One region of the Niameybacter sp. genome, then DNA from elsewhere that is predicted to be linked to it. Evidence: a T-box and tRNA genes for the amino acid it is inferred to sense, from the RefSeq annotation. Region 1 holds a T-box; the other regions hold tRNA genes.
What was found. The T-box of region 1 lies ahead of leuS (leucine--tRNA ligase). A T-box ahead of a tRNA ligase gene usually reads a tRNA of that ligase, here a tRNA-Leu.
Positions count from the first base shown of each region.

Region 1 (10,998 bases):
TCTTTGCAAAGCTGAGCATGCAAAGGCTATTGACAAAGCTATCTTCCCAGGTATTCAGGGAGGGCCATTGATGCATGTGATCGCAGCCAAAGCAGTCTGTTTTAAAGAAGCTTTAGGTGAAGGGTTTAGGGCTTACCAACAACAAGTTTTAGACAATGCAAAAGCACTCAGTAAGGCACTTATTGCTAAAGGCTTTACTATTGTATCAGGTGATACAGATAATCACCTGATGAACGTAGACCTTCGTAATATGCATGTAACGGGTAAAGATGCTGAGCACCTCCTAGATGAAATAGGGATTACATGCAACAAAAATACCATTCCATTTGATCCAGAAAGCCCATTCATCACAAGTGGTATCCGACTTGGTACACCAGCTGTTACAACACGAGGTATGAAGGAAGAAGATATGGAAGAGATTGCAGAAATTATGTATCTTGCCATTACCAACTTTGAAGCCAATGGGGAAATGTGCAAACAACGTGTAAGTAGACTTCTTGTTAAGTATCCACTTTACACAGAGCAATAGAATCATAAATAAGACTGACCAATAAAAGACCTATGAAACGAGGACATTAAAACTCGTTTCATAGGTCTTTTGTTATTCAAACTATACACAGGTCTTTTTTTGCAATCTTTTTCATATAATTGGAAAGGACAACTTTTATAATATATATTTCATAAAATTTTAGAAAATATAAAGGGTTTTTTATCTAATTTGTAGAACATATATTATAAGGGGAGATGCTTAATCTAATTCTATAGGAGGTGTGTCTATGAATGTGTATGAGACAAAGAATATTCGTAACATTGCGCTGTTAGGACACGGAGGATGCGGTAAGACTACACTCGCAGAAGGAATGCTTTACACAGCAGGTGGCAAGAACAGATATGGGAAAGTAGAGAGTGGAACAACTTCAAGTGATTTTGACCCAGAAGAAATCAAACGTAAGATTTCAATTCGAACTTCTCTCGTTCCTGTAGAATGGAAAGGGCATAAGATAAATGTATTAGATACTCCTGGATATTTTGATTTCCTAGGAAATGTAAAAGAAGCTTTAAGTGTTTCAGATGCAGCGGTAATCGTTATGAAAGCTGGAAGTGGTATTGAAGTAGGAACAGAAAAAGTATGGGAGGCTTGTGAAAGTATAAGCTTACCCCGTATGCTTTATATTACAGAAATGGATGCGCCAAATGTGAACTTTGAAGCGCTTCTTGAAGGGTGTAAAGCTAAATTTGGTCCAAGCGTAGCCCCTATGCAAGTACCTTGGTATGATGGAGAAAAGTATGTGGGTTACATTCATGCAGTCAAAATGGTGGCAAGAAAATTTGAAGGAGATAAAGTAACCGAATGCCCAGTTCCAGCAGGATATGAAGAGGAGTTGAAACTTGTTCGAACGATGATTCTTGAAGCTGTTGCTGAAACAGACGAAACACTTATGGAAAAATATTTTGCTGAAGAAGAAATCACAGTCAGTGAAATAGAAAATGCACTTAAAGTGGGTGTAGCATCCGGTGATATTGTACCTGTATTATGTGGCAATGCAATAGATCGTGCAGGTATACGTACATTGATGGACAACATTATCCGCTGTTTTCCCTCACCAGATGAAGCAAGGAACCCTTGTGAAATAGAAGGTAAGACAGGTATTTTTATATTTAAAACAATGGTAGATCCATTCATTGGCAAGTTCTCTTTATTTAAAGTAAAAAATGGAAAAATTAGCAGAGATGACAGTTTGCTCGATATACGAACAGGTGAAAGTGAGAAATTTGTTCACCTCTATATTCTTCAAGGCAAGGAGCAAGTTGAAGTTGAAACTTTAAATGCAGGTGATATTGGTGCAGTTGCTAAATTAAAAGATGTGAACACCAATGATACGTTGTGTGATAAAGAGGCAGGGTTTGAGTATGAAGCCATAGAATTTGATAAACCTTACGTAAAGATGGCGATTTTCCCTCTTGGTAAAGGTGATGAAGAAAAGATGTCCTTATCTCTTGCAAAACTTATGGCAGAAGATAAGACTTTCTATACAGAATATGATAAGGAAACGCATGAAACGGTTATTTATGGCATAGGCGAACAACAGCTTGATGTTATTGTGAGTATGTTGTTGGAGAAATTCAAAGTAGCAGTTAAGCTAGAAAAGCCAACCACACGTTACCGTGAAACGATTAAAGGCAAAATGCAAGTGCGTGGTAAACACAAGAAACAATCCGGTGGGCATGGTCAATACGGAGATGTAGTGATGGAATTTGAGCCTTCTGGTGACTTAGAAATGCCTTATATCTTTGAAGAAAAAGTATTTGGTGGAGCTGTTCCAAAACAATACTTCCCTGCTGTTGAAAAAGGGTTAGAAGAATGCATTCATAAAGGGGTGCTCGCAGGTTATCCTGTAGTAGGTCTTAAAGCTATATTATTAGATGGATCTTATCATCCCGTTGACTCTTCAGAAATGGCTTTCAAGATGGCCACAACTATGGCTTTTAAAGAAGGTGTTGTAAAAGCTAAACCAACTATTCTTGAGCCTATTTCCCATGTGGAAATCAGCGTGCCAGAAGAATATACAGGAGATATTATGGGAGATATGAAGAAGCGACGTGGACGCCTTATTGGTATGGAACTTAGGGGTAGAAAGCAAATTATTATTGCTGAAGTACCTATGTCAGAGCTTTATCGCTATGCGACAGATCTGCGTTCAATGACGCAAGGACGAGGCAGTGTGGAATATAACTTTGAGCGTTACGAAGAAGCACCACAAGAAATACAAGAAAAAGTTATTGAAGCAAGAAAAGAAATGGCTTAGAAATAAAAGAAGTAACTGATTTTAAATAATAAAAGGCTATGAAACGAGATAGAATTCTAGTTTCACAGCCTTTTTGCTATTTAAAAATTGATAAATAGTTGATAGGAACTTCCTATGTTAACCCAACTATATTTTTGCGTTAATAATAATAAGATGAAGAAAGCATAGCAAAAGTTCCTGCAAATATTAAAAGGTAGAGAACAAAAATAACAAGGGTAAAGATAAAGGCTCCAAGCCCTGCACGATTCCAAGTTTGTTGTGTAGCGAGGAAGTCTTCCAAGTTATCAAATTTACCACTTCGCCAAGCCCATTCATTCCCTTTGACGCCACATACGAACATCCAGATGAAATTAAATAATGGAATAAGGCAAAGAAGTGGCAAGTAGCTGTAGTTACCAACACCCCACATGGCATTGAAGAAAAAGGCGCCCCAGTTCCATTTTTTAACTTCATCTGGGACTACACCTTCTTGATAAGGTGTTTTAGGTGTTGTATCCATCTCAGCACAGACAGGAGTATAGCTTGGTGATGTATTAACTTGTGGACGTGTATAGACTGGCTCATCTATAGACCCTTGCCCCGTTTGCCAAGGTGGGTCCATGTTGATGGATTGACTTGTATTAGTGGTTGGTGCTACCGTAGGTTCCATAGGTGCTTCTTGGGCAAGAAAAGCACCACAAGAAGAGCAAAAAGCTTCGGTCCCTTCAAGAGGGGCATTACATTTTGGACAATTCATATGTAAGTTCTCCTTTAATAAATTTCAAAATTAAATAAGGCTACGATTAGGAATGTGTATAAAATAAGGAATAATACAGTACCGACAAGTGAGAAGATAAACTGTCCAATGCCTCCCCTATTCCAAGTTTTTTGAATCATTAAGAACTTCTCAATATCTTGAGGTCCACGATAGTTGCCACTTTTCCAAGCCCATTCATTTCCTTTGAACCCACAGAAAAAGATCCAGACAAAATTGAAGTAAGGGATAAGACATAAAAGTGGTAAATAAGTTTTGTTACCAACACCCCACCAAATATTGAACATAAAAGCGCCCCAGTTCCATTTTTTGATTTCTATTGGGATACCGTTCGCATATTGATAAGTAGGTTTAATTCCTTCATAAGTGATAGCTTGCCCACAATTGGGACAAAAGTTTTCACCATGAAGCTTGGCATGACAGATTGGGCAATTCATAAGGTTCCTCCCTAAATTATAAAATAAACGAATTTGAATATTACAATTTTAGTATATATCAATTTTCATTAAATGTCACCTTTCTTCTTATGGACGCATATACCTAGAACATAGCTAGATTGAAATGAATAAAGAGGAGATGAAGGGGTGGGAACATTTGAATATTTAAAGGAGCTGAATATCCTTTCGACTATAGTAAGGTTAAGTCTGGCCACTCTTTTTGGAGGAATTATTGGATTTGAGAGAGGGCGAAAGAGAAGACCAGCAGGACTTAGGACTCATATTTTGGTGTGTATAGGCGCCACTCTTGCAATGCTTACCAATCAATATGTTGTGCAAATATTGGGGGTCGGACAGGATGCCACTAGGCTAGGTGCACAAGTCATAAGTGGAATAGGTTTTCTTGGTGCAGGGACAATATTGGTCACAGGGAAACAACAAGTAAAAGGGTTAACAACTGCAGCAGGATTATGGGCATGTGCCTGTATGGGGCTTGCTATTGGAATTGGTTTTTATGAAGGTGCAGTGATTGGTTGTCTATTCATTTTAGGTGGAGTAAGTGTCTTGCATAAGTTAGATATGTACTTAGTTAGTCGTGCAAAAGAAGTAGAGTTTTATATTGAAATTGCCCATATACAAGATTTAGGAGATATACTTACTCGCTTAAAAGTAGATAAAATTCAGGTTGTTGCCCTAGAGATTACTAAATGTAGAATAGAGGGTATGGAGAAGATAGGAATGTTTATTACTCTTAAACTTTGTAAGCATTATACCCACTTAAGTTTAATAGAAACATTTGCTAGTATGCCACAAGTAGAGTATATTGAGGAAATATAAATAATTTACATTAGGCGTTGATTTTCCTTAAATCATATGATAGAATTACTTTGACATAATATAAATAAATATGAATATTTGTGTAATGCTAAGAAACGAAGTAGTAATACCAACTTTTTTTTCAGAGAGCTATTGGATGGTGAGAAATAGCAAGAAAGTGTATGAACTCGTCGTGGAGCATCTTAATTGAACTTAAGTAGATTAAGCGGGCCTTCCCGTTATAGAAGACATAAGTGCAGCCTCTATAGGCTGAATTAGAGTGGTACCGCGAAATTATGCCTTTCGTCTCTATAGTTTTAGAGATGAAGGGCTTTTTTATATTAACCTAGAAATTAAGTTTAGTTTTCAGGTTAATGATTACAGCTGCTTAATTTTGTTTATTATAAAGGAGGAATCATCATGCAATACAACCCACAAGAAGTTGAACAAAAGTGGAGAAAAAGATGGGAAGAAAATCCTATCAATGAAGATACTGAAGACAAAAAACATTACTACTGTTTAGATATGTTCCCATATCCATCAGGAAATGGTCTTCATGTAGGACACTGGAGAGGTTACGTTTTATCAGATGTTTGGAGTCGTTATCAAATTCTTCATGGATACCATGTGCTTCATCCAATGGGATGGGATGCTTTCGGTCTTCCAGCAGAAAACTATGCGATCCAAAAGAAAGTACATCCAGCGATTGCTACAGCTGAAAATGTACAAAACTTCAAACGTCAACTTCAAGAAATTAGTGCTGTATATGATTGGGATAAAGAAGTTAACACAACAGATCCTAACTATTACAAATGGACACAATGGATTTTCCTTAAAATGTTTGAACAAGGCTTAGCTTATGAAAAAGAAATGCCAATTAATTGGTGTCCATCATGTAAAACAGGTCTTGCCAACGAAGAAGTTAAAGATGGTGGATGTGAACGTTGTGGTAGCACAGTGACAAAGAAAAATCTTCGTCAATGGATGCTCAAAATCACAGCTTACGCAGAAAGACTTCTTAACGACTTAGATGGCTTAGAGTGGCCAGAAAAAGTTAAGAAAATGCAAGCTGACTGGATTGGAAAAAGTTATGGTGCTGAAATTGACTTCAATGTAGAAGGCACTAATAAAAGCCTTAAAGTTTTCACAACACGTCCAGATACACTTTATGGTGCAAGCTTTATGGTACTTGCTCCAGAACATGCAGATGTACTTGAACTTGCTGATGAAAGCCAAAAAGCGGCTGTTGAAAAATATGTATTTGATGCATCTACTAAATCATCGGTTGACCGTATGGCTGACAAAGAGAAAACAGGTGTATTCTTAGGAAAATATGCGATTAACCCACTTAACGGAAATCGTCTGCCAATCTGGATTTCAGACTATGTACTTGCAGACTACGGTACAGGTGCTATCATGTGTGTACCAGCCCATGATGAACGTGACTTTGCATTTGCAACTAAGTTTGAACTTCCAATTATCCAAGTTATTTCAAAAACTGGAGAACAAGAAACACTTACAGAAGCATTCACTGAAGAAGGCATTATGATTAACTCAGGTGAGTTTGATGGTATGAAATCAAGCGAAGCTAAAGTGAAAATTCCAGATTACCTTGAATCAAAAGGTATTGGGACAAAAACAACAAATTACAAACTTCGTGACTGGGTATTCTCACGTCAACGTTACTGGGGCGAGCCAATTCCAGTAGTACATTGTGATTGCTGTGGTGTAGTGGGTGTGAAAGAAGAAGACCTTCCAGTAAGACTTCCAGACGTAGAAAGCTACGAGCCAACAGGTACAGGTGAATCTCCACTTGCGGCTATTGAAGAGTGGGTAAATACAACTTGTCCAAAATGTGGTGGTCCTGCAAAACGTGAAACAAACACAATGCCGCAATGGGCTGGATCTTCTTGGTACTTCTTAAGATATCCAAACCCACACAATGATAAAGAACTTATTAGCCAGGAAGATATGAAAAAATGGTTACCAGTTGATATGTACGTAGGAGGTATTGAACATGCCGTTCTTCACTTACTTTACGCACGTTTCTACACTAAATTCTTAAATGATATTGGCGTAGTAGATTTTGCAGAACCATTCAAACGTCTCTTTAACCAAGGTATGGTTACAAAAGATGGCGCTAAAATGAGTAAATCAAAAGGAAACGTTGTTTCTCCAGATGAACTTGTAGAAAAATATGGTTGTGACTCACTTCGTATGTACGAACTCTTCATTGGACCACCAGAACTTGATAGTGAATGGGATGATAGAGGAATTGAAGGGGTATACCGTTTCTTAAATAAAGTTTGGAAACTGATTAGTGAAAACAAAGAAGTAGAATCTACAAAAGAAATGGAACGTATCCGTCACAAAATGGTATATGACATTACACAACGTATGGAAGGCTTTAACTTAAATACAGTTGTAAGTGGTTTCATGCAATATACAAACAGCTTAGTAGATATACAAAAACAAGCAGGTGGTATTGACCACGAAACAATTAAAACACTTATTGTTTTACTTGCACCATTTACACCTCACATCAGTGAAGAGTTATGGGAGCAAGTAGGAGAAGCAGGCAGTGTATTTGCACAAGCCTGGCCAACTTATGATGAAGCAAAGATGGTAGAAGATGAACTTGAAATCGCTATTCAAGTAAGTGGTAAAATGGCTGGTAAAATCACAGTTGCAGCAGATGAAGCAGAAGAAAGTGTTCTTGCAAAAGCACGTGTTGCAGCTGCAGCAAGACTTGAAGGTAAACAAATCGTAAAAGAAATTTATGTTAAAGGTCGTATCGTTAACATCGTTGCAAAATAATAAAAAAAGTCCTATACCACTTTAAAGTGATATAGGACTTTTTTTATATAGAAAGAGGTATAGTAAAAAACTTCCTATCTAGATACAATAGGAAGTTTAATAAAAGTATTTATGCAGTGTACTTATTGCATACTGTTTTGCATCATACGTAAAAAAGCATCAAATTGAGTACGCTTCCCTGCTGGAAGAGAGTTGCGAAGTTCTACCATGAGAGCTTGTTGTCTCTCAGGTGTCATTTGTACGTTATAGCGCTGAGCTTCACTAGAAATCGTCATCATAGCAGCCATAAACTGAGAAGGGTCTTTCACGGAACGTAAAGTACGTTCAAGGGTCATTAAAAAGTTTTTGTTAATGCCTGCAAAGGCAGGATGATCACAAAATGCCATTCTATATTACCTCCTTATTATTTGGGTGATTAACTATTATTATTATTATTATTATTATTATTAGGTTTCATAAAAGCTGATAGTAAATTAATCATTTGTCGTTGTTTATCATCTAAGAGTGGAGAAAGTGCATTGAGCATATCAGCAGGATTTGGGCCAGAAGATTTATTAGATGCAGGTGGTGGATCTGATGTTGTAGAAGATTGAGGTGGTACCATATCTTTAAAGAAGTTAGCAAAATTGAAAGGTGAAGATTCAGATGCTGGTAGTGGTTCAGGCTCAATTTCAAAATTAGCAGAAGATGGAGTGGAGTCTGAACTTCTATCCATCTGAGATAAAATATTTTTAACTTCGCTAAGTTTCATGAGAGCATCTATAATATAAGTTTTATCAGGATTTAAACTACCACGAATATCTGTAAGTAGCTTATTTTCCCAGTTTTCACCACGCATCATGGATACTTCTGGTTCTATAGTAGAGGCATTATTGTTATAAAGCTGAACAACAGAAATAAATTCTAATAGTTTGAGGGAAATAGCCAAATTTTTTTGCATACCCCGATCTAGATAGGGTAGAACACTTTTACATACACGCATAAGTTCGGTATTGACTTGATCATCAAGCTGATTTCCGCTGCGATAAGGTACAGGTGATGTGGACATGGTGGTCCCTCCTTATTATTAATCTTTATAATGTATGCGGTTGGAGGATTGTCATAGAACATAAAGTAAAAAGGATTAAAGTTTGATTAAAAACAGAGAGAATAGATAGAAAAATTTTAATATGTGTATATAATTAAGGTTAGGTTTAAATAAATGATGATTAGGAATAGAATGAGATTGAATGGAATTAGAAAAAGGAGAGATGAGAATATGAAAATAAAATTATGTTTTAAAACAGTGCTAAGTTGTGTCCTGCTAAGTTTATGTTTGAGCATGCCAGCATATACACAAGCAACGAGTACGCCTATGACAACAGAGGCATTTATGAAGGTACTTAAACCATTAGATCCTTTTAATCGCTTAGATGTACAAAGTGTATCTGGGGCACCACTAACAAGAGAAAAAGCAGCAGCAATTCTTGTAAAACTCATGGGGTATGAAGGGATTGCAAAAGATTATCAAACCAGCTCTATTTTCAGTGATGTAAAAGGATATAATGGAGAAATCAGTATAGTGAAACAGCTAGAGATTATGAATGGTGTAAATGAAAATACATTCAATCCAAGGGGAACTGTAACAAAAGAGCAGGGAGAAACCATTGCTAAACGTGTAGAAGAAAAGCTAAAGGCACCTACTCAGTGGAAGCATGCCTTTTATGCCTTATCTTCAAGTAGTCAAATGGAAATGATACCTCTATATGATGCAGTAAGCTTTGGATGGGCACAGGTAGTATATGATGAAGGAACACAACAATTTAAATTAGAAAGTAACAACAATCAAAATGATTTTAAAGTTCCTCAAGGTTTTGAAAAACCTATGGATTTAGCTAAGGTTAATCAAGTGGAACAGTATTTGATGATATTTTTTGAAGATAGTGGTCAAGAGGCTCAAAAACTTTTAAGAGATGAGAAACAAAGGGAAGCATTAATTGCAGATATGGTGAGTTTATGTAACCAAATTTCAAAAGATGGTCAGACAAGAAGCTTTGATGGGATAACCATAGACTTTGAAAACTTTATAAGTAGTGACTTAAAGGCACCTTATGTACAGTTTTTAAAGGAGTTAGACCGTGCCCTTGAAATAAATAATAAGAAATTAAATGTAGCACTTCAACCTACCAACCATTTTAAGGGATATGACTACAAAGTAATAGGTGAAGTGGCAGACCGTATTATCTTAATGGCACATGATTATGCACCAAAGAAGCTTTCACCTTTTGAGCAAGAAATAGGGGTAATTATGACACCTATGACACCTATTAATGAAATCTACAAAGCTTTTTGTGCGATTACCCATCCAATTACAGGTGTTCAAGATACTAATAAAATAGTTCTTCAGATTTCATATGGAAGCACACAATGGCAGGTGCAAGACGGAAAGGTATTAAATGCTAAACCTTATACACCAACCTACGATAAGATTTATGAGCGCCTTAGAATAAGTGATACACAGGCAATTTACGATGAGCAATATCAAAATCCTTATGCCGTTTATGAGCAAAATGATGTGAAAAATATTATCTGGTATGAAAATAATAAGAGTGTGCAAGCTAAAATAGATTTAGCAAAGCTCTTTGGCATTCAAGGTGTTTCCTATTGGCGATTAGGCACTATTCCACAGTATGAATAAAGGACGTAGTTATTTTTACATAATCGGAAGAATATATTAATAATGAACCTATTATAGAAAGTAGGTAAGTTATGGATCAGTTTATGCGTATTAATCTAGAAAGGGATGTCAATGAGATTGCAAAGCTTATAAAAGGTTATATGACTAAAACTTATATAAATGAACTCACCAGTGAAGTATTTAGGTGCGAAGAAATATGTAGCCATAATCGTTCGAAAGAGGTTCAGCTTTTAGAAGCACTCATGCCATTCATACCTGTTGAAAAAAAAATGATTCTTGAAGAACTAGGAAAAATGCTTAGATATGAGCAAGTGGCTAATATGATGCTTCCTAAAATTTTAACTTCTTATAATTCTACAGGGATGCGACAAGAATCCAATGAAGTTATGATACAAGAAGTGGTTATTAAAGCACTTTTGTTTAAGATTATGAATACAGTAGAAAACCGCTAGAACATAAGTTGTTCTAGCGGTTTTCTATTTACTTATGGGAGGTAGTGTTAGAAAGAAATACAAAAGCTAAAACCATGAGGATAAGTGTGTTAGACGACTTACCATCACTACCACCAAAAGGATTTTTGCCATTCATAAATAAGAATGCTATAAGGATAAGCCATATCCACTCGCTATTGCCGCCCATTAAACTTGGTAAGCTTCTTGTAGTGTCTTCGGGAATTGCGTTATAGAAGCA
Region 1 covers NZ_JAVVQU010000017.1:17,221-28,218, forward strand. The annotation lists gene glyA (serine hydroxymethyltransferase) at 1-529, shown strand, start outside; gene RRY75_RS06415 (elongation factor G) at 777-2,807, shown strand; gene RRY75_RS06420 (zinc ribbon domain-containing protein) at 2,947-3,543, opposite strand; gene RRY75_RS06425 (hypothetical protein) at 3,558-3,998, opposite strand; gene RRY75_RS06430 (MgtC/SapB family protein) at 4,146-4,835, shown strand; T-box leader at 4,917-5,128, shown strand; gene leuS (leucine--tRNA ligase) at 5,235-7,631, shown strand; gene RRY75_RS06440 (hypothetical protein) at 7,754-8,017, opposite strand; gene RRY75_RS06445 (hypothetical protein) at 8,047-8,679, opposite strand; gene RRY75_RS06450 (glycosyl hydrolase family 18 protein) at 8,890-10,308, shown strand; gene RRY75_RS06455 (hypothetical protein) at 10,380-10,760, shown strand; gene RRY75_RS06460 (hypothetical protein) at 10,789-10,998, opposite strand, start outside.

Region 2 (10,998 bases), on a different contig from region 1:
GTTCCAAGGTTTGAATTACTTAAAAGTGCTAAGAAGTTATAAGAAACAAATGTTAAAACAAGTACATAACCCATATTACCCATTTGTTTTGCCATTGCTTTGATAACATCTTGAGCTGACTTGAACATCCCTACTTTAATACCGTAGAATAAACCTGGTACAAAGAAAATGAATGTAATCATAAGGATAATATTATCCATAAATGGTGTTACTTTTGTGCCTTCTTCTGTTACGAAAGAAGCTAAAGGACCAAATCCCATAGCAGCTACCAGAGCACCTGCTATTAATAACCCAAGTCCTGCCCATCTTAAAGCTTTATTTTCTTCTGGTTTTACCGTGAAGTCGCTTAAATCGATATCTTCTGGAATAACATAATCTTGTTTTTCAAGTTTTGGTTTAATAAATTTGATTGTTACAAATGCACCTACAATAGAAAGTACAATTGTTGATGCCACTACAAAGAAGTAATGCATAGTTGGTGCATTAAGTGCCTCACCTGCTGCATTTACAAAAGGTACACCTTGACTCTCTGCAAAGAGTTGAGCATTTTTACCAATAATAATATCAATTGGTGTAGCCGGAATAAGGTTCGCACTGAACCCTGCTGAAACCCCTGCAAAGGCTGCTGCCATACCTATTAATGGATTCTTTTTAAGCCCTGCATATAAAAGTCCTGCAAGTGGAATAAGAATGAGGTAACCTGCATCAGATGCAATACTACTCATAATCCCTAAGAACACTAATACAAATGGCAAAAATTTATCTGATACTTTAAGGCCTACCTTTTTAATAAGTGTTGTAAGAAGACCTGACTCTTCTGCAATTCCAACACCTAACATAACGATAAGGATTGTACCAAGTACACCACCACCGTAGCCTAACCAGTTTGTAAGTAATGCATTGTCAAAGATCCATCTAATATTTTCTGCAGTAAACATGTTTTTTATTTCATGTACAATACTGCCCCCATCAGCTCCCATTGTTTCAAATGTATTTCCACCTAATACAAGTGTCAATAACATTGTTGCTGCATACAGCCCTAGGAAGATAATAACTGGATCAGGAATTTTCTTACCAATCTTTTCTATAAAAGATGTACGTGATTTTTTTTCTGCTTTCATCTTTATCCCTCCTGTTTACCTAGTTGTCTATTTTTCGTCTATCATTAACCTTATGTTAACTTTATTGTGTTCTTATCATATCATCATTTTTGCAAGTTGTAAACCCCTCTTGTGCATTTTCTTATTAAAAGTATAATTTAGATTCTTTGATTTTATCTTCTTACAACATTAAATTTATTTGTATATTAGAATCATAATCCATTTATCTTAACTCACCAAAATCATTGATATTTCTATATTTTTTCTTATTTCTTATTCATATAAATATGTATACTTCTTTATAAAGATAAAAAAATAAGCACCTTAATATAGATGCTTATTTTTGGAAAAGATTAACTTTTTGAATTTTACTTATTTTATTTATGCAAGAATTAGCAACGCTTCTTGCAACTTATCATTCTTATGTTTAAATTTTTCAACTTGTGAGATATTTCTTATGTATACTGTTTTACTTTAATGACTCATACTATATTTGAGATTCATCTATTCTTCTTACTGTAAAACCGCCTTCATTAAGTGCCTGAATAAGAGCCTTTACATTTTTTGTATCTACACGTAAAATGATCTCTCTTAAATTCATAACTTCTATATCAATTTCCGCAATACTAATAATGTTTACACCTTGCTTGGTTATAATCTCAGTCAACGTGGCAAGTCGACCTTTAACATCTCTAGTTGTCACTTCTATTCTTGTATGCCCTACACCTAAAATTTTATTAAAGGTCTTAAAAATTGCCTTGTGAGTCACTATACCTACAAATTGATCTTTCTCATTTTCGACAGGTACAAACTGTAGATTATGTTCAGCCAAAACTTGTCCTGGCACCTCTACAAGATCTCTTTCTTTTACAGCTGTAATTTTTGTTTTCATCATTTCTTCAATAGACCGTTTTAAAAATATTTCTTTTTCTTCTACATCATTAAAATATTCTTCAAATATATATTTTTTGGAAATAACTCCTATAAATTTATCGCCTGCTACAACAGGTAAAGATAATAAATGGTTCATATCAATAAGTGCTATAGTATCTTTAATACTTGTGTGTAAATCTACAACTGTAAGTTTTTCTACTGGAATCATAATATTTTTAACTAGCATAAATCAGCCCCCTTAATTATTCTATCCATTATAATTATATCACAATATTCAAATCTATTCACTCATTCACATTAAACACTTTAATTATTTATATTAAATTTAATAACTTAGTATAATTTGACTATTTAATTTCATTATGATATAATACAGCTATGTGCTGGAGTAGCTCAGTAGGTAGAGCACATCACTCGTAATGATGAGGTCGTGAGTTCGATCCTCATCTCCAGCTTTCTTTACGCTTAAACAATTGTTTAAGCGTATTTTTATTGTGTTCCATACTAAAAAAGCGTGTAACGGCCATTACACGCTTTTTCTCATTATCGTTAACTTTAAATAGTATCTATTTTTAATATTTCAATTTGTTATCGATCTCTATAGTTATATTCTAAAATAATTTTTTTATTCTTTTTCTAAAATCCTTGTAATGCACTCTTCTATAGAGTCTACAGTATACTTCACATAGCTCTTAAGGCTCTCTTCCGCCCCATTAAATGTAAAGGATAAAGGATAATGTTCAAACATACTTAAGTCGTTCCAAGAGTCCCCTATTACATAGATCTGTTCTTTTTCTGCCTGCAAGCGCTGTGCCACCTTTTCAATTCCCGAAGCCTTAGAGCACCCTTTAGGCACCACATCAATAAACACTTGGTTACGATATGCCACAATAGTTTCTCCATAGGTTTCATTCAATTGATTCTTTAATGCTTCAATTTCTTCTATAGCGTTACTCATCACAACCAGTGAGATAAGTTTTATATTTCCAAATTTCTCTTTCATTTCGCAAGGTGTCACCTTCTGCACTCGAAGTGCCATTTCATCAATACCATCAGGCCACCTATCCATATAGGTGTTGTAGCCATCGATATATGCCACATAAAATCCTTCTTGCTCGTTAAACAAACGATATAACTTCTCAACGACATGTCTTGGGATATTTTGCTCAAAATAGGCATTAAATCCTTCATCTAGCACAAAAGCACCATTGCAAAGTACAAGGCCATCGGTCTTAATATTATATTTTTCAAAGACTTGTTTTGTATTAGAAAAGTCTCTTCCTGTACATAATACCAAACCATGCCCCGCCTCTTTTAACTCACTAATACTTTCTAAGGTTGTAGTCTTAATATTTCCCTTTATAAGCAAAGTGCCATCTATATCTGATGCTAAAATTCTTTTCATCATCTTCCTCCATCTTAAAGCTCTTCTATATGTCGAACACCATTTGCACTGCTTAATAGGCTTAAAAATGCTATGTGCTCCATTCTATTAGGAGCCTTAATTGTCAATAATGTAATAACTTGGGTATCCGTCTTTAACTTGGGTTTAATAATATCTATTTCTGCTACTTGAAGCTGATTTGCTTTAGCAAAATCAAAAAAGTCACTGACGCTACTCATATTAAAAAACTCCATGTACACATTAATCACTTTAGATTTAGCCGTTACTTTACGTGTTACACTATGCAACGCAGTCATAGCAAAAAAGATATAAATATACGCAATAATAGCTCCACTGTAAAATCCTATACCAATAGCTAGACCCATGCATGCAGATGCCCAAAGCGCCGCTGCTGTCGTCAATCCCTTGACTTGATTGCGGCCTGTAACAATAATCGTACCTGCCCCTAAAAAACCTATACCACTAATAACTTGAGCACCCATTCTGACCGGATCTCCGCTTAACCCCCATGTCTCAAACACATATTGATTGGTAATCATAGTTAGTGCTGCGCCCATACATACAAGCATATATGTCCTAAAACCTGCAGGTCTTTTCTTCTTGACTCTTTCAAGTCCTAGTAATCCACCAAAAACAAGCGCCATTCCTAATCTTACACTAATAGATAAAATGTTAATGCCAGCTAAAGTCTGCTTCAATGTCTCCATATTTTTTCCCTTACTATGCATTTTTCTTATTACTTTTATAGTATAGGCTATTTTATATTTTTCATCCTATTTATTATAGAAGCAAAGAAAAAAGCACAGTAAATATCCCAGTCATTCCAATCGCCATTCCTGACATTGCACCTTCTAGCTCACCAATTTGTATTGCCTTACTTGTTCCCATAGCATGACTTGAAGCACCTATGGCAAGTCCCGCAGCTATTGGGTATTTTTCTAATCTAAGTAATTTAATCATGCTTGGTGCAATAACTGCCCCCAATATTCCTGTCACCACAACAGCTGCTATTGTAACACCTACAATACCACCTTGTTTGCTCGCTACTTCTACAGCAATAGGCGTTGTCACTGACTTAGGTATTAATGATGCCATGAGGGTGTCTTCTAGTCCAAAGACCTTACAAAGGCCAATCACACTAATAATAGAGGTTATGGCACCTACCCCGGTAGCAATCAAAATAGGCAGACTATTTTTCTTTAGCGTATCTAACTGCTCATACATAGGAATTGCTAATACAACGGTCACCGGTCCTAAAAACATATTAATCATAGCCCCACCTTGATTGAAAGCTTCATAAGGTATGCGTCCTACCTGCAAAACTATAATGACAATACCAATAGCAATAAGAAGTGGATTTAACAAGTCAATATGGGTCTTCTTATTGACCTTTAACCCTATCTGATAACTTACCAAACAAAGTACAATTCCTACAAAAGGTGAATTGATCAACTCGCTCATCACTTTTTACTCCTCTCTTGTAATTTAATAACTCCTTTAGCTGTAAATGCCGTTGCCGTAAAGGTAATAAGTGTTGTTAAAATACAAATGACCAAAATAGGTATTAAGTCACCTTTTACTTCTTCTATACTTTGTATAATAGATACCCCTGCTGGTATAAAGAAAAATGCCATATTTTGAAGTAAAAACCTTCCAAGGGTTTGAATATCTTTAAGCTTGATCCATTTGAGCAAAAGCATTACGAATAGGGCAACCATTCCTATAATATTTCCTGGAATAGGCACTGGCAAAAGTTTTGCTATACTTTCGCCTCCTAGATAAATACTAAAGAGAATTAAACATTGTATAAAAAAATGAGTATTCATAAAAACCTCCTTATCTCAATCGTTTATATTATTATACTATAATTTATCATTATATTTATATATTTTTATTTTAATCTCATATATACTCTTGAATAATTTTTAAAACAGCCTCTTTTAAATAAATAGCAAAATAAAAACTCAATAAAAAAAGGAACTCTTTTAAAAGAGTTCCTTTTTATTCACATCTATTAAGACATGTAAGATACAACGCCACGTGTACTATCCATACAAACTGTTGTACCATTTTTTAAGATTTTAGTTGCATTTGATGCACCTACGATTACAGGAATATCTAGAGCCATTCCAACGATTGCCGCATGTGAGTTAACACCTGATTGCTCAGTAATGATACCCGCTGCTTTTTTAATAAGAGGGAAAAGTTCATTTGAAGTTTGTGGAACAACTAAGATGTCCCCTTCATTGAAGTTCTTTTTCACATCTTCTTCAGTGTGACAGATACATACGTTACCGTTTACACTTTTTTCGTTAAGGCCTGTTCCAGATACTAAGATCTTTCCCACAACGTCAACCTTCATGATATTTGTTGTACCAGATACACCAAGAGGCATACCACCTGTAAGTACTACTAAATCACCTTTTGATACGATTCCTGTTTGTTCTGCAGCTTCGATAGCTGTTTCGAATAAATCAGTTGTGTTTTCTTTTTCTTCCATAAGAACTGGAATAACACCCCATGTCATAGCAAGTTGGTGATAAGTTTCTTTAGAAGTTGTACATCCAATGATTGGACATGTTGGACGGTATTTAGAAATCATGTGTGCTGTACGTCCTGATTTTGTTACAGTAACGATAGCTTTTGCACCAAGATCATGTGCTGCTGCACATGTTGAGTTAGAAATAGCATGTGTTACGTTTTGTACTTCCACATCTTTTCTGTGTTTGAAACGACTTACATAGTCAATATCTCTTTCTGTTTGAAGTGCGATACGAACCATGATTTTTAATGCTTCTACTGGGTAAAGACCTGCTGCAGTTTCACCTGAAAGCATGATTGCGCTTGTACCATCGTAAATAGCATTTGCAACGTCGTTAGTTTCTGCACGTGTTGGTCTAGGATTTTTCATCATAGAGTCAAGCATTTGTGTTGCAGTAATAACTTGTTTACCTGCATTGTAAACTTTTTTGATAATCATTTTTTGAAGAGCTGGTACTTCTTCAAGCGGGATTTCTACGCCCATGTCACCACGCGCAACCATTACACCATCTGCTACGCGAATGATCTCATCGATATTGTTAACACCTTCACGGTTTTCAATTTTTGCAATGATTTTGATGCCATTTCCGTTATATTCTTTAAGAATTTTACGAATTTCTAAGATATCCTCAGCTGTTCTTGTGAAAGATGCTGCGATGAAGTCAAATCCTGTTTTAGCACCAAAAATAATATCTTCTCTATCTTTTTTACTAATGAATGGCATAGAAAGACTAGCTTCTGGTAAGTTAACCCCTTTATTGTTTGAAAGTGCACCATCATTAATAACTTTACAGACAATATCTGTGTTATCTTTAATCTCGATAACATTTAATTCGATAAGACCATCATCTAAAAGAATTGCAGAACCTACATGAACATCGTTTGGCAAGTTTTTGTAAGTTACACTTACGATTTCTGTTGTTCCTTCTAATTCTCTTGTTGTAAGTGTAAATGTATCACCTTTTGTAAGCATGATTTTTGAATCTTTGAATTTACAAATACGAATTTCTGGACCTTTTGTATCAAGCATAGTTGCTACTGGAAGCCCTAATTGCTCTCTAAGCTTTACAACGGTGTCAAATTTTAATTTGTGACCTTCGTAATCACCATGTGAAAAGTTGAAACGTGTAATATCCATACCTGCAAGCATTAATTCACGTAATACTTTTTCATCATCAGTTGAAGGCCCAAGTGTACATATGATTTTTGTTTTTCTCATGTTTTTCACTCCATTACTCTAGCTGTCTAATCTATTTTGTTTCCTTTACATCATACTGTATATAGGCCCCTATATTCAAGTGCGAATCTAGGGATTTGTTAATTTTGTAGATATTTATATAGTATGCCTAATTATTTTACATTTATTTAGTGCTTCTGTTATCTAGTTTTTTACATTTTTGTACATTTTTTATTTATTTTCTTTGTCAAATATAGTACTGTAAATATATGGAAACAACGAGATTCCTACGAAAAAAAGTGTTTTTTTTGCTTAACCAGGATACTTAGCCTAACTTTCACACCCATGTTACTCGCTTCCACTTCTCTTGAAAAACTAGATTATGCTACCTATCACAACGGGGAACGTCTTACTTTTGCAGACACTTTTAAAGATGTCAATTTCAACAAAAAAAGGGAGCTGACTAGTGCAACTCCCTTTCTTTATTCACTTTTATAAGTGCAGGTAACAGGACTTGAACCTGCATGAAGAAACCCTCAATAGAACCTGAATCTATCGCGTCTGCCATTTCCGCCATACCTGCTTATGAATGGATTGATACTTTTTATTTTAGCACTTTTTAATTCAACAAGCAAGATAGCTTTCTAAATTTTATATTTAATTTGTCATTTATTAATCAATTATTTTATTATCTTTATTTTATAGCTACCCCCATTATATAACCTACCAATATAAATCCTAGGTTCCACAGTGTAATACCACCTATAGAATAAATTGTAAAGCTCCACATTTTCATTTTTCCTGTTCCTGCTATTAAGGAAATAAGTGTCCTCGCTATAGGAATCAGTCGACTTACAAATACACCTTTATTACCATAGCGCTCAATATATCCAAAGCTTTTATCAATAGCTGGCCTAGATTTTTTATATTTCGTATAGACTTTATCCACTACCGGACTTCCTATAAAGTATCCCATTGCGTATAGACTATAACTCCCTAAGATTCCCGCTATAATAGATACCACTAAAGCATAAATAAAATTAATATCACTGGTTGCTACTAAAAAACCTGCTGCCGGCATAATAATACCTGCTGGCAACCCTGGTAAATTCAAATACTCTAAGTATACAATCACAAACAAGAAGATTATCCCATAATCTTTCATATATTGTATCACTACGTCTATGTTCTCCATCTTTTATCCTCATTATGTCTAATTTTTATTTTCCATACTCTTATTATAGATAGTTTAACCAGAATTATAATCCTATACAATATACTTTAGTAAAAAAACATTAAGAAAGCATAAAGATTGCTTCCATTTTTCTAAAGTGCTTGATATACTTATCCTATTGCATCTTTAGAATGAATGAATTAATTATTTGTGTACTAAAAGGAGTTGAACTTATGGCAATTAAAATTGTAACAGATAGTACCTCTTATATACCAGAGTCACTGGCTAAACTTTATGATATTTCTATCGTTTCACTAAACGTTATATTAGATGGTGTTAGTCACCGTGAACTAGAACTCTCAAATGACAGCTTCTATACTCAAATGGCTGCCACACGAGAAATTCCTACTTCTTCTCAGCCTATTCCTGAAGAAATGATGACAACTTTTGAGGCACTTATTAAAGAGGGCCACAGTATACTAGGAATTTTTCTCTCTTCAGAAATGAGTGGTACTTATGCAAGTGCTCACTTGATGCGTGACATTGTTCTTGAAAAATATCCTGAAGCTGACATCCACTTTTTTGACTCACTTACAAACTGCATGCAAATGGGCTTTATTGCTATTGAAGCAGCCAAAGTTGCTGCATCAGGCGCCTCTATGGAGGTAGTCCTTGAGCATTGTTCTTATGTCCGTCAAAATAGTCATTTTGTTTTCACCCCTGAAGTATTAACTTACCTACAAAAAGGTGGTCGCATTGGTGGGGCTGCAGCTCTTCTTGGTAACTTTCTTCAAATCAAGCCTATTTTAACAGTAAATATAGATGGTAAAACAGATGTTTATACCAAAGTTCGAACTAAGAAAAAAGCCGTGTCCAAACTGATTGAAATTATGCTAGCTGACATAGGTACTAAAGAAAACTTAGAAGACATCATTGTACACCATATCAATTGTGAAGAAGAAGGCCTAGCACTTGCACAGGCACTCGAGCTACACCTTGGCAAAACTGTATCCATCCAATCAATCGGTCCTGTTATTGGCCTTCATGTAGGCCCTGGTAGCCTAGGCATAGCCTACCATTATAAGACACATTAAAGATGTGTGCTTATAACTTATTAAGTATTAGTAGCCTCAATAAATAAAACGAGCTATAAAACTAGAAATTAAATTCGTTTTATAGCTCGTTTTATTTACATCAACCTTTAAATAAGAATTCGAAAGCTTTAATAATCCTATTTTAATGACATCCAACTGCATTGTACCGCCTAAATCCTCCTACAAGGATCTGTACACAACAGGTGCAGCTGGCTGTGCAAAATATAGATATAATAAGTTGGACCTTGGTACGAACAAAAAGCAGTTATTGTCCTTCTTTCTCCAAATGTAGCTCATGTATTAGTCAACAACTTTGGCATTGCTGGTATTCAAACTGTAGAAGATGCCTGTCATGTACATGGCTTAGATGTTGAAGTGCTCCTTTCCAAACTTCAAACTTAAACTTTCTTTATTTTTTTAATAGGTATAACCTATTCTATTATTTATATCTTTGTATTTACTTTGCGACTTTTCCTTCTCTTAACTTAACAAAAGCTACCCATAGTAAACTTGCTATAAAAATCCCCATTGTATCTACACTTAAATCCAGTATATCCATTGAACGACTTGATGCAAAAAGTTGCATAAACTCTGTAGACCCTGCAAATACAAAAAGACAGGCTACTGCATAATACCATACAGGTAACTTTTTATTGTTCATTAGATATTCTAAGTAATATACCCCTGTAAGTACAAAGAACATGCCAAAATGCACAACTTTATCTAGTCCTGGTATACCTACTTGTGGCACACTCTCTCCAGGCATTAAAATACCTATCAGAATCAATATGACTACACCCATTGTAAACTTATAACGGATTACTTTACTTTCACATTTTTTCAACATCTTATTCCCCCTCTAACTTTGCTACTTCTATTGTAAAGGGAGGCTGTCCATTTCGCAACTCCTATTCTCATTTTCGTAGCTTGCAACAAGCTCCGCACTTACTTTAAATAAGTCTCCATCTATTTCTATTGCAAGACTGCCTTGTTGAATCTCTACCAAGCTCTGCTTTAGACATATTTTTAAAGACAAAAAGGCTACGTCCTTTGTCCCTATCTTATTTCTTAGCTCTATATTTTGTTCTTCATACTCACCCAAATATGTTGTGTCACTAGAATTAACTCTATAACCGGTTTGTAAGAAGAAATGTTTTAAATAATAAGACTTAACTGTAGGTTCTTCTGCCAATTCTATATAAAGTGGTTCATTGGTATTGTATTTATCTATATTATGATAAATTTCATTTCTAGCTTCATTTGCGACATCTGCACCAAAGCTAAGTCTCGCAATTTCATCAGTACTCTCACTTTTTGCTGAAAGCATAATAATTGGCACATTATACTTTTGTCTCATCTTATAAGCTGTGGACATACCATCTAACTTAGGCATCATAATATCTAATACAACAAGATGTACTGTCTCCACATCGAGTAATTTTAGACATTGCTCCCCGTCATAAGCTTTCAAAACACGATAACCTTCTTGTAATAAGTAAATCTCTATCGCTTCAACAATTTTCTCATCATCATCACATACTAAAATCGTCTCATTCACTTTAATTTCCCCTTACCCTACTTTTTTCTTCAATTATATCTTATAGGCTGTTTAT
Region 2 covers NZ_JAVVQU010000012.1:54,258-65,255, forward strand. The annotation lists gene RRY75_RS05190 (AbgT family transporter) at 1-1,121, opposite strand, end outside; gene RRY75_RS05195 (CBS domain-containing protein) at 1,588-2,220, opposite strand; tRNA gene RRY75_RS05200 (tRNA-Thr) at 2,377-2,449, shown strand; gene RRY75_RS05205 (HAD family hydrolase) at 2,620-3,399, opposite strand; gene RRY75_RS05210 (MgtC/SapB family protein) at 3,414-4,106, opposite strand; gene RRY75_RS05215 (LrgB family protein) at 4,180-4,860, opposite strand; gene RRY75_RS05220 (CidA/LrgA family protein) at 4,860-5,225, opposite strand; gene pyk (pyruvate kinase) at 5,414-7,159, opposite strand; tRNA gene RRY75_RS05230 (tRNA-Leu) at 7,617-7,700, opposite strand; gene RRY75_RS05235 (DedA family protein) at 7,812-8,312, opposite strand; gene RRY75_RS05240 (DegV family protein) at 8,525-9,385, shown strand; gene RRY75_RS05245 (VanZ family protein) at 9,843-10,232, opposite strand; gene RRY75_RS05250 (response regulator) at 10,260-10,943, opposite strand.
Region 2: it encodes a tRNA-Leu, which carries the amino acid that the T-box ahead of leuS (leucine--tRNA ligase) is inferred to sense. The anticodon was not compared.

Region 3 (10,998 bases), on a different contig from region 1:
CTTGTTAAGGCAGTATACTCGGAAATGATAGATATAATATCACTCTGTTCCCTGATCCTATCAATAATCTCGTCAGAATAATACATCTAGCTTCCTCTTTTCTATATAATCTAATAAATATTCCACGAGGTTGGAAAAAATAACTCACAATAAGCGTGGAGTGCATAGCGATCTGTCATTCCTGCAATGTAATCACATACAACCTTTATTTTTTCCTCCCCTTCTTGAAGTTCTCTCAAGTAGTTTTGTGGTAGTTTGTCAGGTTTATCCATATAATATTCATACAGCTGTTTCACCACATGCTTAGCCTTTTCTTCTTGCTCTTTAGCAATTGACCCGACATAAACTTTTTCAAATAAGAAAGCACGCATAGCCTTAAAGGCACTAGCAACCTCCTCGCTCATTCCAACTTGTGGTGTCCCATAACTGGTCTCTATAATATCCGTAATCAGTGTATTAATCCTTTTAGAAGAAGTTTCCCCTAAAATAGATAAATAGTTACTTGGCAAGTCTGACACTGCTAATACTTTTCCTCTTAGGGCATCGTCAATGTCGTGATTAACATAGGCGATTTTATCTGAAATTTGAACAATTTTGCCTTCAAGGGTTGCTGGGCTTCCTTTGGTTTGATGATTCAATATCCCATCTCTTACTTCCCATGTGAGATTCAAACCTCGGCCTTTATTTTCAATATATTCCACCACTCTCAAGCTTTGCAAGTTGTGGTGAAATTGATGACTTGTAAGCTCTTGAAGCATAAACTCACCGATATGGCCAAAGGGTGTATGGCCTAAGTCATGACCTAAGGCAATGGCTTCAACCAAATCTTCATTTAACCTCAGTGCTCTAGCAATTGTTCTTCCAATTTGTGCTACTTCTAATGTATGTGTAAGTCTCGTCCTATAATGGTCTCCTTCAGGCGAAATAAAAACTTGTGTTTTATGTGCTAAACGCCTAAAAGCTTTCGAATGTAAAATCCGATCTCTGTCCCTTTGAAATGCAGTACGCACCTCACACTCTTCCTCACGTCGCACACGTCCTTTAGATGTCGCTGCCTTCTGACTAAAAGCCTGTAAGTGTTCTCTTTCAAATTGTTCTTGAATTTGTCGTTGACACATTTTTCCGCCTCCTTACACACTATAATTATACGACACAAATAGTTGATTTCCTCTTTTTTTTATAGATTCCTTGATAAACCTGTCCTATAAGGTATTATAGCATATTATTTTGAGACTTTGGTATAAGAAAGCAACGTCTTTTCTTCCTCTAAAGTATTTGCTACAGCCCCTATAGCTGTTGCAAATACAGCTTGCTTAGGGATAATAAAATGTATGCCATGCATTTGACCAATACCATCAAAAATGGCCTGAGCTTGAGGCAAAGTAGTTAGTGATCCCGTTAACACAACTTGTCGTATAGATGTATTTTGGCAAGCAAACACTGCCATCATTCCTATCGTTTGAAAAATCATATTAATTAGGCCTTTGGCTATATCTTGCTCTTGTACATGACTTTTAACTGAACCAAAATTAGATGCTGTAGCATCTTCAGGCAAAGATGGGATTTTTTCATGAGTAATATCCTGAATGACTAAATCTACCATACCCAAGTCTCCAAGAGTTGCCATATCTCCAACTACACTACTATCTTGCTGCCCCAGTGTAAGCTTCGCAAGGCCTAACAAAGTTCCTCCTCCTACACCACTTCCACCTATATGTTTCACTTCACCTGCTTTCACACAAACAAAAGCTGTACCTGTCCCCATACTCACTACCAAGGCCTCTTCAAGCCCTGCAAGATGAACCCCACCTAGACCAATAGCTTCAAACTCCTTAACCTTATAAGTAGGAATATCAAAAATAGTTTCTTCTATAAAAGAAGCACCTACTCCTGTCAAAATAATACGTTTGACTGCCCTTAAAGAAAGTTGATGTGTTTTCAAGAAGTTTCCAATAGCACCATATAATGAAGTCATTTGATCTGTTGCCCGTACTTGCAAGGTACCTATCAACCTTTGGTCTAAATCATAACCTATGATTTTAGTTGTTGAACCGCCTACATCTACTCCTAAAACAACTTGCATTTCACTCATTTGTCTCATCCATTCTTTACTAAATAGTTTTTATATGTCGCTATTATAGCACATTGTATTTCCAAATTTTCAAGTTAACAACATTTTAACATAGCTTAAAAACCCCAATACACTCAGATATTCTAAGTTTAAGCCCTACATTAAAAAGCGCATCCAACTAAAATAACCTAAGAGGATGTCTATCCTCTTAGGTTATTTTCTATAACAAAAATTAATTATTTATTTTTAAGTGCTGCTTGTGCTGCCGCTAAACGTGCAATAGGTACACGGAATGGAGAACAAGATACGTAGTTTAAGCCGATGTTGTGACAGAATTCAATAGATGATGGATCCCCACCATGTTCCCCACAAATACCTAGTTTAATATTTGGTCTTGTACTACGTCCTTTTTCAGCTGCCATTTGTACAAGTACACCTACACCTGTTTGATCAAGTCTTGCAAATGGGTCTGATTCGTAGACACCTTTTCCGTAGTAGTCTTCTAAGAATTTACCAGCATCATCACGTGAGAAGCCGAATGTCATTTGTGTTAAGTCGTTTGTACCGAATGAGAAGAATTCTGCCTCTTCAGCAATTTGGTCAGCTGTTACTGCTGCACGTGGAATTTCAATCATTGTACCTACATGATATTCAAGTTCTACACCTGCAGCTTCGATTGCTTTATTCGCAGCTGTTACAACAACATCTTTAACATATTTTAATTCTTTGACTTCGCCAACAAGTGGAATCATAATCTCAGGAATAATGTTATAGCCTTTTTCAGCTTTTACTTGAAGTGCTGCTTCAATGATTGCACGTGCTTGCATTTCAGCAATTTCTGGATAAGAAACTGCAAGTCGGCATCCACGATGTCCCATCATTGGGTTGAATTCATGAAGTGATTCAACTGTAGCTTTTAAATCTTCAAAAGTAATGTCCATATTATCAGCAAGTTCTTTAATATCTTCATCTGAATGAGGTAAGAACTCATGAAGTGGTGGGTCAAGAAGACGTACAGTTACTGGTCTTTCTTCCATAGCTTCGTAGATGCCTACAAAGTCACCTTTTTGAAGTGGAAGAAGGGCTTCAAGTGCTTCTCTTCTTTCTGCTTCAGCTTTAGCTACAATCATTTTACGTACTTTCATAATACGATCTTCTTCAAAGAACATATGCTCTGTACGGCAAAGTCCAATACCTTCAGCGCCAAATTTAACAGCATTTTGTGCATCTTTTGGTGAGTCAGCATTTGTACGTACTTTAAGTGTACGATATTTGTCAGCCCAAGCCATGAATGTTTCAAAGTCCCCTGTAATTTCTGGCTCTACAGTTGCTACGTCTTCACCATAGATGTTACCTGTTGAACCATCAAGTGAGATGTAATCCCCTTCACCAAATGTCATCCCACCAAGTGAGAATGTTTTAGCTTCTTCATCAATTTTGATTTCACCACAACCAGATACACAGCATGTCCCCATACCACGAGCAACTACTGCTGCATGTGATGTCATCCCACCACGTACAGTTAAGATTCCTTTTGCTGCTGCCATACCTTCAATATCTTCTGGTGATGTTTCAAGACGAACAAGAATGACGCGTTCTCCTCTTGCACCAGCTACTTTCGCATCATCAGCTGTGAAGTATACTTTACCAGCTGCAGCACCTGGAGATGCTGGTAATGCTTTGCCAATTACTTTGGCTTCTTTAAGTGCTTTAGCATCAAACATTGGGTGAAGTAATTGATCAAGTTGTTTTGGTTCTACACGAAGCACCGCTGTTTCTTCTGTAATTTGTCCCTCTTCTACTAAGTCTACCGCAATTCTTAAAGCAGCTGCAGCTGTTCTTTTACCATTACGTGTTTGTAAGAAGTAAAGCTTACCATCTTCTACAGTGAACTCCATATCTTGCATGTCATGGAAGTGGTTTTCAAGTTTATTTGAAATAGCCATAAACTCTTCATAAACAGCTGGCATATCTTGTTCAAGTTGTGAAATGTGGTTTGGTGTTCTAATACCAGCAACTACGTCTTCACCTTGAGCATTGATTAAGTATTCACCGTAAATTAAATTTTCACCAGTAGACGGATTTCTTGTGAAGGCAACACCTGTACCAGATGTTTCACCCATGTTCCCGAATACCATCATTTGTACATTTACTGCTGTACCCCAGTTAGATGGATAATCGTTCATTCTTCTGTACACAATTGCACGTGGGTTCATCCATGAACGGAATACTGCTTTAATAGATTCCATCAATTGGTCTTGTGGTTCTTGTGGAAAATCTACTCCCTTCACTTCTTTGTATAACGCTTTATAACGTATAACCATTTCTTTTAAGTCACTAGCATCGAGGTCTGTATCTAATGTAACGCCTTTTACTTCTTTCATTTCATCAATAATTTTTTCAAAACGTGGTTTTGGAATTTCCATTACAACGTCTGAGAACATTTGGATAAAACGACGATATGAGTCATATGCAAACCTTTCATTTTGTGTTTTGTTTGCAAGACCAGCTACAGCTTCATCATTAAGGCCTAAGTTAAGTACTGTATCCATCATACCTGGCATTGATACTCTAGCACCTGAACGTACAGATACTAAAAGTGGGTTTTCATTGTCACCAAATTTTTTGCCTGAAATTTCTTCAAGTTCCACTAAAGCTGATTTGATTTGATCTTGGATTGCATCTGATAAACTTTGATCATTATTGTAGTACTCTGTACAAGCTTCTGTTGTCACTGTGAATCCTTGAGGAATTGGTAACCCTAATTGTGTCATTTCAGCAAGGTTTGCACCTTTACCTCCGAGAAGGTTTTTATCTTTCCCATTTCCTTCTTTAAACATATATACCCATTTTTGGCTCATGTATGTACCCTCCTAGATTTTCTTTAAGAATTGTTAGCACTATTTTTGCGACGAATAGTAAATAACTAATTTTTCTCGTTTCGTTATCATTATATCATAAATTATTAATTTTAAAATAGTATTTTATTATTTTCTAATCAATTTTGTTATTTTAATAATTTATACACAAAAATAAAATATTTTTTTATCTAATTGTGACGATTTTTTCTCTTATTAATTTATTTTTTAAACATTATTATATATAAACTATATCTTTTTACTTTCATAGTTTATATATAATAATAAAAATAATAAACAAACACCCCGAAATGTATCATTCCGGGGTGTTTGTTTATTATATAAAATCCTATTAGAATTCCATTTTGCTTTCAATATAGTTAACAAGCTCGCTAATTGCTACACGTTCTTGGGCCATAGTATCACGATCTCTTACAGTTACCATATGATCATCTTTAGAATCAAAATCGAAAGTAATACAGAATGGTGTACCAATTTCATCTTGTCTTCTATAACGTTTACCAATTGAACCACTTTCATCGTATTCTACGTTGAAGTGTTTAAGAAGTGTATGATATACAGCTGTTGCTTCTTCTGATAATTTTTTAGAAAGTGGTAAAACAGCCGCTTTTACTGGTGCAAGTGCTGGATGGAATCTAAATACAGTACGTGTATCGCCATCTTCAAGTGCTTCTTCGTCATATGCTTCACAAAGGAATGCCAAAGTTACACGATCAGCTCCAAGTGATGGTTCAATACAGTATGGAATGTATCTTTCATTTGTTGTTTGATCAAAGTAAAGCATTTCTTCACCAGAATGTGTACTATGTTGTTTAAGGTCATAATCTGTACGAGATGCAATACCCCAAAGTTCACCCCAACCAAATGGGAATAAGAACTCGATATCTGAAGTTCCGTTGCTGTAGTGTGAAAGTTCTTCTTCAGAGTGGTCACGCATACGCATGTTTTCTGGTTTTACACCTAAATTAAGAATCCAATCCTTACAGTAATTTTTCCAGTAGTCAAACCATTCAAGCTCTGTACCTGGTTTACAGAAGAATTCAAGTTCCATTTGTTCAAATTCACGCGTTCTGAAGATGAAGTTACCTGGGGTAATTTCATTTCTAAATGATTTACCAATTTGTCCAATACCGAATGGTACTTTCTTTCTACTTGTACGTTGTACATTTTTAAAGTTAACAAAGATCCCTTGCGCTGTTTCTGGTCTTAAGTAAACAGTATTTTTAGAGTCTTCAGTTACACCTTGGAAAGTTTTGAACATTAAGTTGAATTGACGAATATCTGTGTAGTCATGAGCTCCACATGTTGGACATGGAATTTGGTTGTCTGAAATAAATTGTTGCATTTGTTCGTTTGACCAACCATCTACTACAAGATCTTCACCTTTTTCATGCATGAAATCTTCAATAATTTTATCTGAGCGGAAGCGTTCTTTACAAGCTTTACAGTCCATAAGAGGGTCACTAAATCCACCTACATGTCCTGAAGCTACCCATACTTGTGGGTTCATTAAAATTGCACAGTCCACACCTACGTTGTAGGGACTTTCTTGAATGAATTTTTTCCACCAAGCTTTTTTAACGTTGTTTTTAAGTTCTACACCCAATGGGCCGTAATCCCAAGTATTCGCAAGTCCTCCATAAATTTCTGAACCTGGATATACAAATCCTCTAGATTTTGCTACAGCAACGACTTGTTGCATTGATTTTTCTTGCATCTCATTACCTCCTTGTTTGTTAAATAAATAAAAAAACCTTTCGTCTCTTGCCTAAGCAAGGGACGAAAGGTTACTTCCGCGGTTCCACCCTAATTGGATAACGAGTTATCCCACTTTCATGGTTTGCTCCAAAGCGCCTTCATAAAATGATACCGTAACTGGCTTCCACCCTCCCAGTCTCGCTTAAACGTTTCGCTTTTACTACTCCTCTTTCTCATCGCAAACATAAATATGCATTTATGACTATAATGTAACAAAAAGCCTTGCACGTGTCAAGTATCTGAACCTATTCTTTTGGTGCAATAATAAGATGTAGCATAACTTCATCATCACCTTTGCTTACCACAAGGTCATTTTCACTATCTATCTGTAATACTAATTGCGTTTTGAAATCAGCTTTATCTACACCTTGTAGAACATAGGTAATGACACCCTCTTGCTCCCATGTCTCCAGTCCAACTTGCCTACTTACACAATAGTCTTCTACAAACTGTATAAGTGCTGTTACATCACTGCATACAACATTCCATTGTTCACTTGTAGCCTCATAAGCCACTCTCTCAGTCGCTGTAGCTGCATAACCTACACGCTTTCCCTCTTCTTCAGGCATAAGGGCATAGCTTTCTGCCTGCGCTCTAGATTTAGATTGCTCTGGCGCACTGGCGAGTGGAGATACTTGAGTCGCACCTATTTGTGGGTCTTGCCCACTTGGTACAAGCACAAATCCTATTACTACTGCAGCGGCAAGTCCTGAGGCATAAGTGAGCCAACGGTAAACACTTTTTTTACTTTTTTTCTCTTTCACTACTGTTCTTTTTATATCTTGAACACAGGGTTCTTTGATTTGTAATTGTTCCATTTCCACTCGGGACTGTTCTTTAAGTAATGCTTTGTGTACTGAGGCATGAAACCCCTCTGGAAGTGGTACATCCTCTAGGTCTTCTAATCCTTTAATCATCATATGCATCATTTCAAACGTCTCTTGGCATGTAGGGCAATCTTTAAGATGTACTTCAAGCTGCAATTTTTCGTCATATGATAAGGCATCATCTAAATAAAGGGATATTAATTGTTGGTAGTCTTCACATTTCATATGTTGCCCTCCTTCTTAATCGTTTGACGAAAAAAAGACTTATAAGGTTCCTTATTTTGGGTTAAAATCTGTTTCATAGCAAGTCGGGCTCTTGAAAGCCTAGATTTTACAGTCCCCTTATTCATTTCTAAAGCTTCTGCGATCTCATCATAGCTAAGTCCTTCTATATCTCTTAAGAGAAGAATTTGTTTATATTCTTCTTTAACTTCGGTTAAAGCCTGTTTCATAATATCTTGAAGCACCATCTGCTCCACATGTTCACCCATCTCATCTCTTTTAGAACCCACTTCTAAAACCCACTCAGTCTCTGAATCTTTAGATGTCTGATAAAGAGAAACCTCTTCTTCTAAACGGTGCTTTCTTTTTCTAATAAGATCGAGACATTGGTTCGTGCTAATACGATAAACCCAGGTGCTAAACTTAGAATTCCCCTCAAACGTATGCAGTTGTTTCCACAGTTTCACACAAATTTCTTGAGCCCCATCATAGGCTTCTTGCTCATCCCCTAGCATACGCAAGCAAATGTTATAAATGCGTTTTTCATAATCTATGATTAAAGCTTCAAAAGCCGCAATATCTCCATTTTGTGCTTTACAAATCAAGTGTTTCTCTATTTGTTCATCCAATTGACTAGTTCCTTTCTTCCTTAACTTATGACCCTATTATTATCCTCATTATCATATCATATTTCCAACTCGATGACATCTTTATTCCCATGTCTGTAAAAAAACATAGTTCTCATCAAAAAAATTGGCAAATTATGCTTGAACTTTTAAGATGAATCTGCTATGATAAAAAAGCAACCGGCGGATGTGGCGGAATGGCAGACGCAGCAGACTCAAAATCTGCCGATGGTAACATCGTAAGGGTTCGAGTCCCTTTATCCGCATAAAAACCTGAAAAGTTTACTTTTCAGGTTTTTTCTTTTTTATATCCATTTGTATGCGATCCCATTTATTCTCTTTTCTTAACTCTAGATACATTTGATACCCTTTTTTTAAAATATACTTTTCATCAGAAAACCTAATAAGATGATACGCTTCGTGAAATTTGTAATACCCACTATCTAAAAAGTGTTCTTCACGCTGCGGTTTGCTATAAAAGTTCCCAGCACGCATTAAATACCAATGAACGGTTTTATTGACCAAGTCATCTTTCCCTTGAAAAGTATATTGGGTAGACCCAATATACTCTACAATTTGTGCATCTACCCCTGATTCTTCCTTAACTTCTCTTATAGCTGTCATCTCATTGGTTTCGCCGTGTTCTACAGTCCCTTTAGGAAGCACCCAGCCTACATATTTATATTCCCTTTTACTCTTGATATCTTTATACAAGGCAAGGACTTTCCCCTTATGCACGACAACGCCACCACAACTGACAGTTTCAATCATAAAGCCACCTGTCTTTCTTTTATACTCTAGTTAACTTTAGTATAGCTTGTTTGAACTTATTTTTCAACCAAATCCAAAGGACTATTCATCTTTATAAGCTTCTAATAAAGTACGTGTCACATCAAGAGCTTTTGAACCTTTCCCACCTTGTTCTACAACAACAGCAAAGACAATACTTTCTTTCTCTCCATCCTTATCTTCTGCAAAACCTACAAATAAAGAATGATCTCCACCTGTTTCATTTTGAGCAGTTCCCGTCTTACCACCAATAGTCATATCACTTCGATATACTCGATTGCCTGTCCCTTCTTCTACTACTTTAATCATTAGATCTTTTAATGTTCTACAAAGTGACTCATCTAAATAAGTACCTTCATATTGAGGTAAGTTTTTAAGTTCTATTTTTCCTTTAGTATTCACGGAATAGTCTACAATATAAGGTGACATGAGTACACCATCATTGTAGATAATCGAAGCTACCATAGCCAAGTGTAACGGAGACATCAACGTTTCACCTTGCCCCATATACGTAGCAAGCTTATTGAAGGCATCACTCTCATCTGTTAATTTGAAAACACTAGCCTTATAGTCAATTTGCGCCCCTAATGCACGATTAAATAGAAGGTCTGTAGCAACTTTTCCTAATGCCTGAGGTGACACTTGGTCACTTAAGGAGATAAAGTACGTATTACAAGATTTAATAAAAGCCGATTCTAAATTGACCACTCCATGTGCCTTGCCATTAATACATTTAATCTCATAACCATTTTTAGAAATCATGCCTTTACAATCATACTCATAGTTGAAGGCACCCTCTCCAAGTTGTTCTAAGTAAGCAATGGTTGTCAAAATTTTAAAGGTTGATCCGGGTGGATACAGACCTTGAGTCGCTCGATTAAGGAGTACACTGCTATTGGTATCTTCTACTAAACTTCCCCAGTTCTCTCCAACTGTATTGGGATTGAATCCTGGATTGGAGTACAATGCCTTGATTTTTCCGGTACCTGGTTCAATAGCTACTACAGCACCCTGGTAGTCTCCAAGGCCCTCTCTACTGGCTTGTTGAAGCTTATGGTCTAAAGTCAAATAAACATCATGCCCTTTAAATTTTTCATCTGTAAAAGCAAAAGCAAAAAGTGATCTAAGCGTGTAATTGGGGTACAACAGTTCAACATTTGCTCTTGCTTCCACCCCAGCTTTGTCATGTCCTACATAGCCCACGGCATGAGCATAAGTTTTCCCATAAGGATATTCGCGCTTGCCATTTTTGCTTGTTGCAAGTACCTCCCCGTTGGTATCTAAAATATCTCCTCGTACTACTTCACTTTCTAAGTGATCTAAACGTTTATTATAAGGATTAACAATCAACTTCTTACTTTCTACAACAGTAAAGTAACCCATATAGGCAATAACACCTACAAAGAGGAGTAAAAAGACACTGGCTACTCGGTAAATATAACGATTATTCTTCAATCTCTTTCCCCTCCTTTCTTGCAAACTTGAGCGTTTTACGTACAAAATAAGTAAGAATCCCCATCATCGCTAGGCATACAAATAAGGATGTACCACCATAGCTTACAAAAGGTAAAGTAATCCCTGTAAGTGGAATAAGCTTCAACACCCCACCTACTATAATCAAAGTTTGCAAACCAATAATGACTACAAATCCAATACATACAAACTTTGTAAAGTCTCCAAGCTGGATAAGTGCACCTTTAAGTCCTTGTAAAATAAGTCCTAAAATCACTAGTAAGACTACTATTCCTACAATATTCCCAAGTTCTTCACATACTGCTGCAAAGATATAATCGGTCGTAACAATAGGAATTTTGTTAGGAATCCCA
Region 3 covers NZ_JAVVQU010000032.1:6,680-17,677, forward strand. The annotation lists gene dnaG (DNA primase) at 1-86, opposite strand, end outside; gene RRY75_RS09695 (deoxyguanosinetriphosphate triphosphohydrolase) at 111-1,118, opposite strand; gene RRY75_RS09700 (hypothetical protein) at 1,223-2,092, opposite strand; gene ppdK (pyruvate, phosphate dikinase) at 2,308-4,932, opposite strand; gene RRY75_RS09710 (glycine--tRNA ligase) at 5,282-6,667, opposite strand; T-box leader at 6,723-6,894, opposite strand; gene RRY75_RS09715 (anti-sigma factor family protein) at 6,954-7,760, opposite strand; gene RRY75_RS09720 (RNA polymerase sigma factor) at 7,757-8,386, opposite strand; tRNA gene RRY75_RS09725 (tRNA-Leu) at 8,567-8,649, shown strand; gene RRY75_RS09730 (NUDIX hydrolase) at 8,666-9,154, opposite strand; gene RRY75_RS09735 (penicillin-binding transpeptidase domain-containing protein) at 9,236-10,627, opposite strand; gene RRY75_RS09740 (FtsW/RodA/SpoVE family cell cycle protein) at 10,617-10,998, opposite strand, start outside.
Region 3: it encodes a tRNA-Leu, which carries the amino acid that the T-box ahead of leuS (leucine--tRNA ligase) is inferred to sense. The anticodon was not compared.